2 linked regions of the Salipiger sp. CCB-MM3 genome follow. The protein of the gene in region 1 interacts with the protein of each later gene in a pairwise test. Links are inferred from orthologs where the notes say so. Each region holds a gene or a part of one and is shown on either strand. Other genes may lie near its edges. The genes, in order: AYJ57_RS16275 and phnG.

Evidence for each region.
Region 2: the proteins of AYJ57_RS16275 (region 1) and phnG interact in binary tests that used the Escherichia coli proteins (3 or more experiments, as listed by UniProt). The link is inferred for Salipiger sp. CCB-MM3 from one-to-one orthologs.

What each region holds. Positions count from the first base shown.
Region 1 is NZ_CP014596.1:524,945-528,078, forward strand. The notes cover bases 265-3,084. They hold AYJ57_RS16275 (sugar ABC transporter ATP-binding protein), read left to right. Parts: upstream 265-812; coding sequence 813-2,357; downstream 2,358-3,084. Other genes in these bases: rhaS (rhamnose ABC transporter substrate-binding protein), read left to right, coding at 265-727; AYJ57_RS16280 (ABC transporter permease), read left to right, coding at 2,491-3,084. In the rest of the region: more of rhaS, read left to right, coding at 1-264; more of AYJ57_RS16280, read left to right, coding at 3,085-3,134. UniProt on the Escherichia coli protein: Part of the ABC transporter complex RbsABC involved in ribose import. Responsible for energy coupling to the transport system.
Region 2 is NZ_CP014595.1:647,972-651,285, reverse strand. The notes cover bases 93-3,092. They hold phnG (phosphonate C-P lyase system protein PhnG), read left to right. Parts: upstream 93-1,367; coding sequence 1,368-1,817; downstream 1,818-3,092. Other genes in these bases: AYJ57_RS03175 (carbon-phosphorus lyase complex subunit PhnI), read left to right, coding at 2,383-3,092; phnH (phosphonate C-P lyase system protein PhnH), read left to right, coding at 1,817-2,383; phnF (phosphonate metabolism transcriptional regulator PhnF), read right to left, coding at 480-1,253; AYJ57_RS03195 (alpha-D-ribose 1-methylphosphonate 5-triphosphate diphosphatase), read right to left, coding at 93-438. Outside these bases: more of AYJ57_RS03195, read right to left, coding at 1-92; more of AYJ57_RS03175, read left to right, coding at 3,093-3,314. UniProt on the Escherichia coli protein: Together with PhnH, PhnI and PhnL is required for the transfer of the ribose triphosphate moiety from ATP to methyl phosphonate.

The sequences.
Region 1 (3,134 bases):
GGTCTCGGCCAATGACACCGACGCGCTGGTGCCGGCCCTCAAGAAGGCGATGCAGCGCGGCATCACGGTGATCTCATGGGACAGCGGCGTCGCGCCCGAGGGGCGGCAGCTGCATCTCAACCCTTCGTCGAACCCGCTTATCGGCAATATGATCATCAAGCTCGCCGCCGACAATCTGCCCGACGGTGGCGAGGTGGCGGTGCTCTCGGCCACCACCACATCGACGAACCAGAACATCTGGATCGACGAGATGAACAAGGTGATGGGCGACTATCCGGGCATCGAGGTGGTCACCACGGTCTATGGCGACGATCTTGCCGACAAATCCTATCGCGAGGCGCAGGGCCTGATGCAGACCTATCCCGACCTCGACGCGATCATCGCGCCGACCTCGGTGGGCATCGTTGCCGCCGCGCGTGCGGTCGAGGATGCGGGCAAAGTGGGGCAGGTGAATGTCACCGGTCTTGGCCTGCCGTCCGAGATGGCGGGCGCGATCGAGAGCGGCGCGTCGAAAAGCTTTGCCATCTGGAACCCGATCGATCTGGGCTATTCGGCCACCTATCTCGCCTATGAGCTGGCCACCGGCGACGCCGAGGCAGCACCGGGTGCCGAGATCCCCATGGGCCGCATGGGCACGCTGACCCTCGATGACAACAACGAGGGCGCCATGGCCGATCCCTTTGTCTACGACGCCAGCAATATCGACGAGTTCAAGAGCATCTTCTGATCCGCGCCTGAACCCGGCGCAGAGTCTGGCCCCGGCGCGCCGCAGCGCCGGGGTTGCACCCAAACCCATGAACCCGGGGGCCTCGATGCAAGTCAGCCTCACCACCCCGCCCGTCGCAGCAGCGTCGGCCGATGCCGCGCCCGTGCTGCGGCTCGAGGGGATCACCAAGACATTTCCCGGCGTGAAGGCGCTCGACGGCGTCACGCTCGATCTCTACCCCGGTCAGGTCACCGCGCTGGTGGGCGAGAATGGCGCGGGCAAATCGACCATCGTGAAAACGCTCACCGGCATCTATCAGCCCGATGGCGGCACCATCACCCTTGGCGGCGCGCCGGTGCATTTCGCCACAGCGCAGGACGCCACCGCCGCCGGGATCACCGCGATCCATCAGGAGACGGTGCTCTTCGACGAGCTTTCCGTCGCCGAGAACATCTTCATCGGCCATGCGCCGCGCGGCCGCTTCGGGCTGATCGACTGGCCGAAGATGCGCAAGGCCGCGCAGGAGATCCTGTCGCGCATCGACGCCGATCTTGATCCCGACATGCCGCTGCGCGAGCTTGGCATCGCCTCGAAACACCTCGTGGCCATCGCCCGTGCGCTCTCGGTGGACGCCCGCGTGGTCATCATGGACGAGCCCACCGCAGCGCTGTCGCACAAAGAGATCGAAGAGCTTTATGAACTGGTCGAGCGGCTGCGCGCCGAGGGCCGCGCGATCCTCTTCATCTCCCACAAGTTCGACGAGATCTTCCGCATCGCCGACCGCTACACGGTCTTTCGCGACGGGCAGCACGTGGGCTCGGGTCTTATCTCCGAGGTCGATGAGGCTGAACTGGTGCGCCTGATGGTGGGCCGCTCGGTGGATCAGATCTTTCCGCAGCGCGCCCATAACGTCGGCGATGAGGTGCTGAAAGTGGTGGGTTACGCCCATCCCACCGAGTTCGACGAGATCAATTTCACCCTGCGCCGGGGCGAGATCCTCGGCTTTTACGGGCTCGTCGGGGCCGGGCGCTCCGAGGTGATGCAGGCGCTGTTTGGCGTGACCAGACCCAGCAAGGGCGCGGTGCGCATCGACGGGCAGGTGCGGGTGATCCGCTCGCCCGCCGAGGCGGTCGAGAATGGCATCGTCTATGTCCCCGAGGATCGCGGCAAGCAGGGTGCCGTCATCGGCCTGCCGATCTTCCAGAATGTCACGCTGCCCTCGCTGGCGCAGACCTCGCGCCGTGGCTTTTTGCGGCTGTCGCAGGAATTTGCCCTCGCGCGCGAGTATACCGAACGCCTCGATCTGCGCGCCGCCGCGCTGGATCAGGACGTCGGCAACCTCTCGGGCGGCAACCAGCAGAAGGTGGTGATCGCCAAATGGCTGGCGACCCAGCCCAAGGTGATCATCCTCGACGAGCCCACCAAGGGCATCGACATCGGCTCCAAGGCCGCCGTGCATGGCTTCATGGCCGAGCTTGCCGCGCAGGGCCTGTCGGTGATCATGGTCAGCTCGGAAATCCCCGAGGTGCTGGGCATGTCCGACCGCGTCATCGTCATGCGCGAGGGCCTCATTGCCGCCGAGCTGGAGGGCGACGCGCTGACCCCGGAAAACCTCGTCCGCCATGCCGCCGGGATCGGAGCGCAGCCATGACCCGCGCGCCCGCCCATGCCGCTTCTTCTCTTTCCAAATACGCCGGGGGTGAATTCGCGCAGCGAAGAGGGGGCAGCGCCCCCAACCGCCCCCAATCGCCCTTGCCACCCGCGCCAGACCAGGGAGCCTGTGAATGACGACCTTCCTGAAATCCCGCGAAGCGATCCTTTGCGCGGCCATCCTTGCGCTGCTCGCGCTGATCGCCAGCCGCTTTCCGGCCTTTGTGGCGCCGGGCAATCTTGTGCGGGTCTTCACCGACACCTCGCCGCTGATCCTGCTGGCGCTGGGGCAGACCGTGGTGATCCTCACCCGCTGCATCGACCTGTCGGTGGCCGCCAATCTCGCGCTCACCGGGATGGTCTGCGCCATGCTCAACGCCGCCTATCCCGGCGTGCCGGTGGCGGTGATCCTGCTGCTGGCGCTCGCCATGGGGGCTCTCATGGGCATGTTCAACGGGCTGCTCGTGTGGAAGCTGAACATCCCGCCCATCGTGGTGACGCTGGGCACGATGACCATCTACCGCGGCATCATCTTCGTCATCTCCGGCGGTGCATGGGTCAATGCGCATGAGATGAGCGCGGCCTTCACCGGCTTTCCGCGGGCCAACCTGCTGGGCCTGCCGGTCCTCGCATGGATCGCCATCGCCGTCACCGCGCTGTTTCTGATCGGCATCGCCCGCGCGCCGCTGGGCCGGGCCTTCTATGCCGTGGGCGGTAACCCGCATGCGGCGGTCTACACTGGAATCGACGTGGGCCGCACGCAGTTCATGGCCTTCAC
Region 2 (3,314 bases), on another replicon or contig:
CAGACGCGCGCGGGTGTCTGGCATATGCGTCTCGCAGCGGATCTGCAGGCGCAGGTCGGTGTGGGCGCGGGGGCGGTAGGCGGCGATGGCGGCCATCATCTCTTCGGCGAAGTCCGGCCCCCGCATGCCGCCTTCCCAGCTCCAGCATTGCGCCAACCACGCGGTGGTGATGCCATGGCTCGCCGCCTCGCGGTCGGTCGAGCGCAGCGCGGCGTCGATCGGAAAGGTGGCGCTGGGGCGCGGCGCGATATGGCGCTCGAACGTGTCGCCATGCAGGTCGATGATGCCGGGAAGGATGAGATATCCGCTCAGATCGACCTCTGGCAGCGGGCCCTTGGTGATCAGACCGTCCTCGACGACCAGAGATCGGCGCTGCATCCGGCCGTCTCGGAGAAGAGTTGCGCCGGTGAGGCGCAAGGGGGGAAGAAAGGTCGTCATGCAAATCACCCGCCGTGCCTGCTCTGGGGTTTTCGCAAGACCTACCTAATGTCTGTGTCACCGGCGTGACGTGGTGCCGCATCGCTGCTGTGTGGAGCGGCGGTTTCTTCGTGGCTGACGGTGAGGGCCACGCGATCGCCGGCGAACCACGTGTGCCCCTGTTCCACCGGCATCCCGTCCGGGCCGAGGTTCAGCGCCACCGAGCGCAGCAGCGGCTCGCCGTCGCGCAGGTTGAGATGGCGCGCCTGCGTGGCCGAAGCGGCCTCGGCGGTGAGGCGGGTGCTGGCGCGGGTGTAATCGGCGATGCCGTGGCGGCGCAGCGCCTCGGTGACCGAGCGTGTCTCGCGCAGCGTCGCATCGAGGCCGGGCAGGCGGGTGATCGGGAAATAAGAGATGAAATGCGCCACTGGCGCGCCGCCCGCCAGCGAGATGCCCTCATGCACCAGCACCGGCGCGCCGGCGGAAAGCTGCAGAGCCTCGGCCTCGGCGGCATCTGCGGGACGGATTTCCATGCGCAGCGTGCGGCGGTCGGGCAGGCGGCCCGAGGCGCGAACATTCTGACTGAACCGCGTATGGCCGCCGATTGGATAGTCGAGCGGGGCCGCCCGCACATAGACCCCGGCACCGCGCCGCGAATGGGTGAGCCCACGCTCGGCCAGCGCCGAAAGCGCATGGCGCACGGTGTGGCGGTTCACCGCAAAGCGGGTGGCAAGTTCCGCCTCGGTCGGCAGCTTGTCTCCGGCGCGGTAATGGCCGCGGGCGATCTCGTCTTCAAGCGTGGTGGCGATGGTTTGCCAGACGGGGGAGCGGGGCATGAACGGACCTCTGTCACCGAAACTTCACGGGATGGCCTCTTGCCCGACTCGGGGCGATGGGGCTATCACTTGTCTAGTTGTATAGTTATCTAGACAAATCGGAAAGATGTCCAGATGGAAACTCCCGAACAGGAAACCGAGGCGCGGCGGGGCTGGATGGGCCTGCTGGCGCGGGCCCCGGCGGAGCGGCTGGCGGCCCTGATGGACGGGGCGGCGCTGCCCCGCTTCGACTGGCTGCGCGTGCCCGAGACCGGCGGCGTGATGGTGCGGGGCCGCATGGGCGGCACCGGCGCACCGTTCAACATGGGCGAGATGACGGTGACGCGCTGCGCGCTGCGGCTGGGCAGCGGCGAGGTGGGCCATGCGCATGTGCAGGGCCGTGACCGGAGCCATGCCGAGCGCGCCGCGCTGGTGGATGCGCTGATGCAGGGGCCGCGCGCAGACGAAATGCAGGCGCAGGTCCTGACGCCGCTGGCGACCGAGGAAGCGGCGCGGCGGGACGCGCGCGCGGCAAAGGCCGCGGCAACGAAGGTGGATTTCTTTACCATGGTGCGGGGCGAATGATGCAGGCTGATGTTCTGACAGGCGGATTTGCCGATGCCCCGGTCGAGGCGGCGCGCGCTTTCCGCGCGGCGCTTGATGCCATGGCGCGGCCGGGGCGGATCACGCAGGTGTCGGGCGCCGAGGCGCCGGGCCTCTCCACTGCCGCGGCGGTGCTGCTGCTGACCCTCTGCGACCGCGAAACGCCGCTCTATCTTGCGCCGGGCTGCGACAGCGAGGCGCTGAAGGGCTGGATCGCCTTCCACACCGGCGCGCCGCTGGTGCCCGCCGAAGAGGCGATGGTCGCGCTCGGGGCATGGGACGCGCTGCAGCCGCTCGGCCGCTACCGGATCGGCAGCGCCGAATACCCCGACCGCTCGGTCACTCTGATCGTCGAATGCGCGGATCTGCGCGCCGACGGCATGCGGCTGACCGGGCCGGGCATCGAGACATCGGCAAGGGTTTCGCTGCCGGAAGTGGCGGCGTTTGAGCGGAATAACCTCCTTTTCCCATTGGGTTGGGATTGCTTCTTCACCTCGTCTGACAAGCTGGCGGCGCTGCCGCGGACCACCAAAGTGGAGGCGCTCTGATGTATGTTGCTGTGAAAGGCGGCGAGCGCGCGATCGACGCCGCGCATGAGTGGCTGGCCGAAGAACGGCGCGGCGATGTGGCGGTGCCCGAACTGAGCATCCCGCAGATCCGCGAGCAGATGGCTCTGGCGGTGAACCGCGTGATGGCCGAAGGCTCGCTCTACGACCCCGACCTTGCGGCACTGGCGATCAAACAGGCGCGGGGCGATCTGATCGAGGCGATCTTTCTTGTCCGCGCCTACCGCACCACGCTGCCGCGGCTCGGACATTCCGCACCGGTGAACACCACCGAGATGCGCTGCGACCGCCGCATCAGCGCGACCTTCAAGGACGTGCCGGGCGGACAGGTGCTGGGGCCGACCTTCGACTACACCCACCGTCTGCTCGATTTCGCGCTGGAGGCCGAGGGCGAACCGCCGCGGGCCCGCGTGGCGGAACCGCGCCGCGAGGTGACGCCGCGCGTGACGGAATTTCTGAACAAAGACGGTCTGATACAGGACGAGCTTCGCTCAGAAGATACGCCCTCCGATATGACCCGCGCGCCGATGGAATACCCGGCGGACCGGCCGCTGCGCCTGCAGGCGCTGACCCGCGGCGACGAAGGCTTCGTGCTCGGCATGGCCTATTCCACCCAGCGCGGCTATGGCCGCAACCACCCCTTCGTCGGCGAGCTGCGCATCGGCGCGGTGGAGGTCGAGATGGAGGTGCCCGAGCTTGGCTTTTCGGTCTGCATCGGCGAGCTGACCCTCACCGAATGCGAGACGGTCAACCAGTTCGCCGGATCGAAGACCGAGCCGGCGCAATTTACCCGCGGCTATGGGCTGGTCTTCGGCCAGACCGAGCGCAAGGCGATCTCGATGGCGCTGGTCGACCGGGCGCTGCGCTGGGAAGAACTGGGCGAGGAGAACCTCGGCGCTCCGGCGCAGGACGA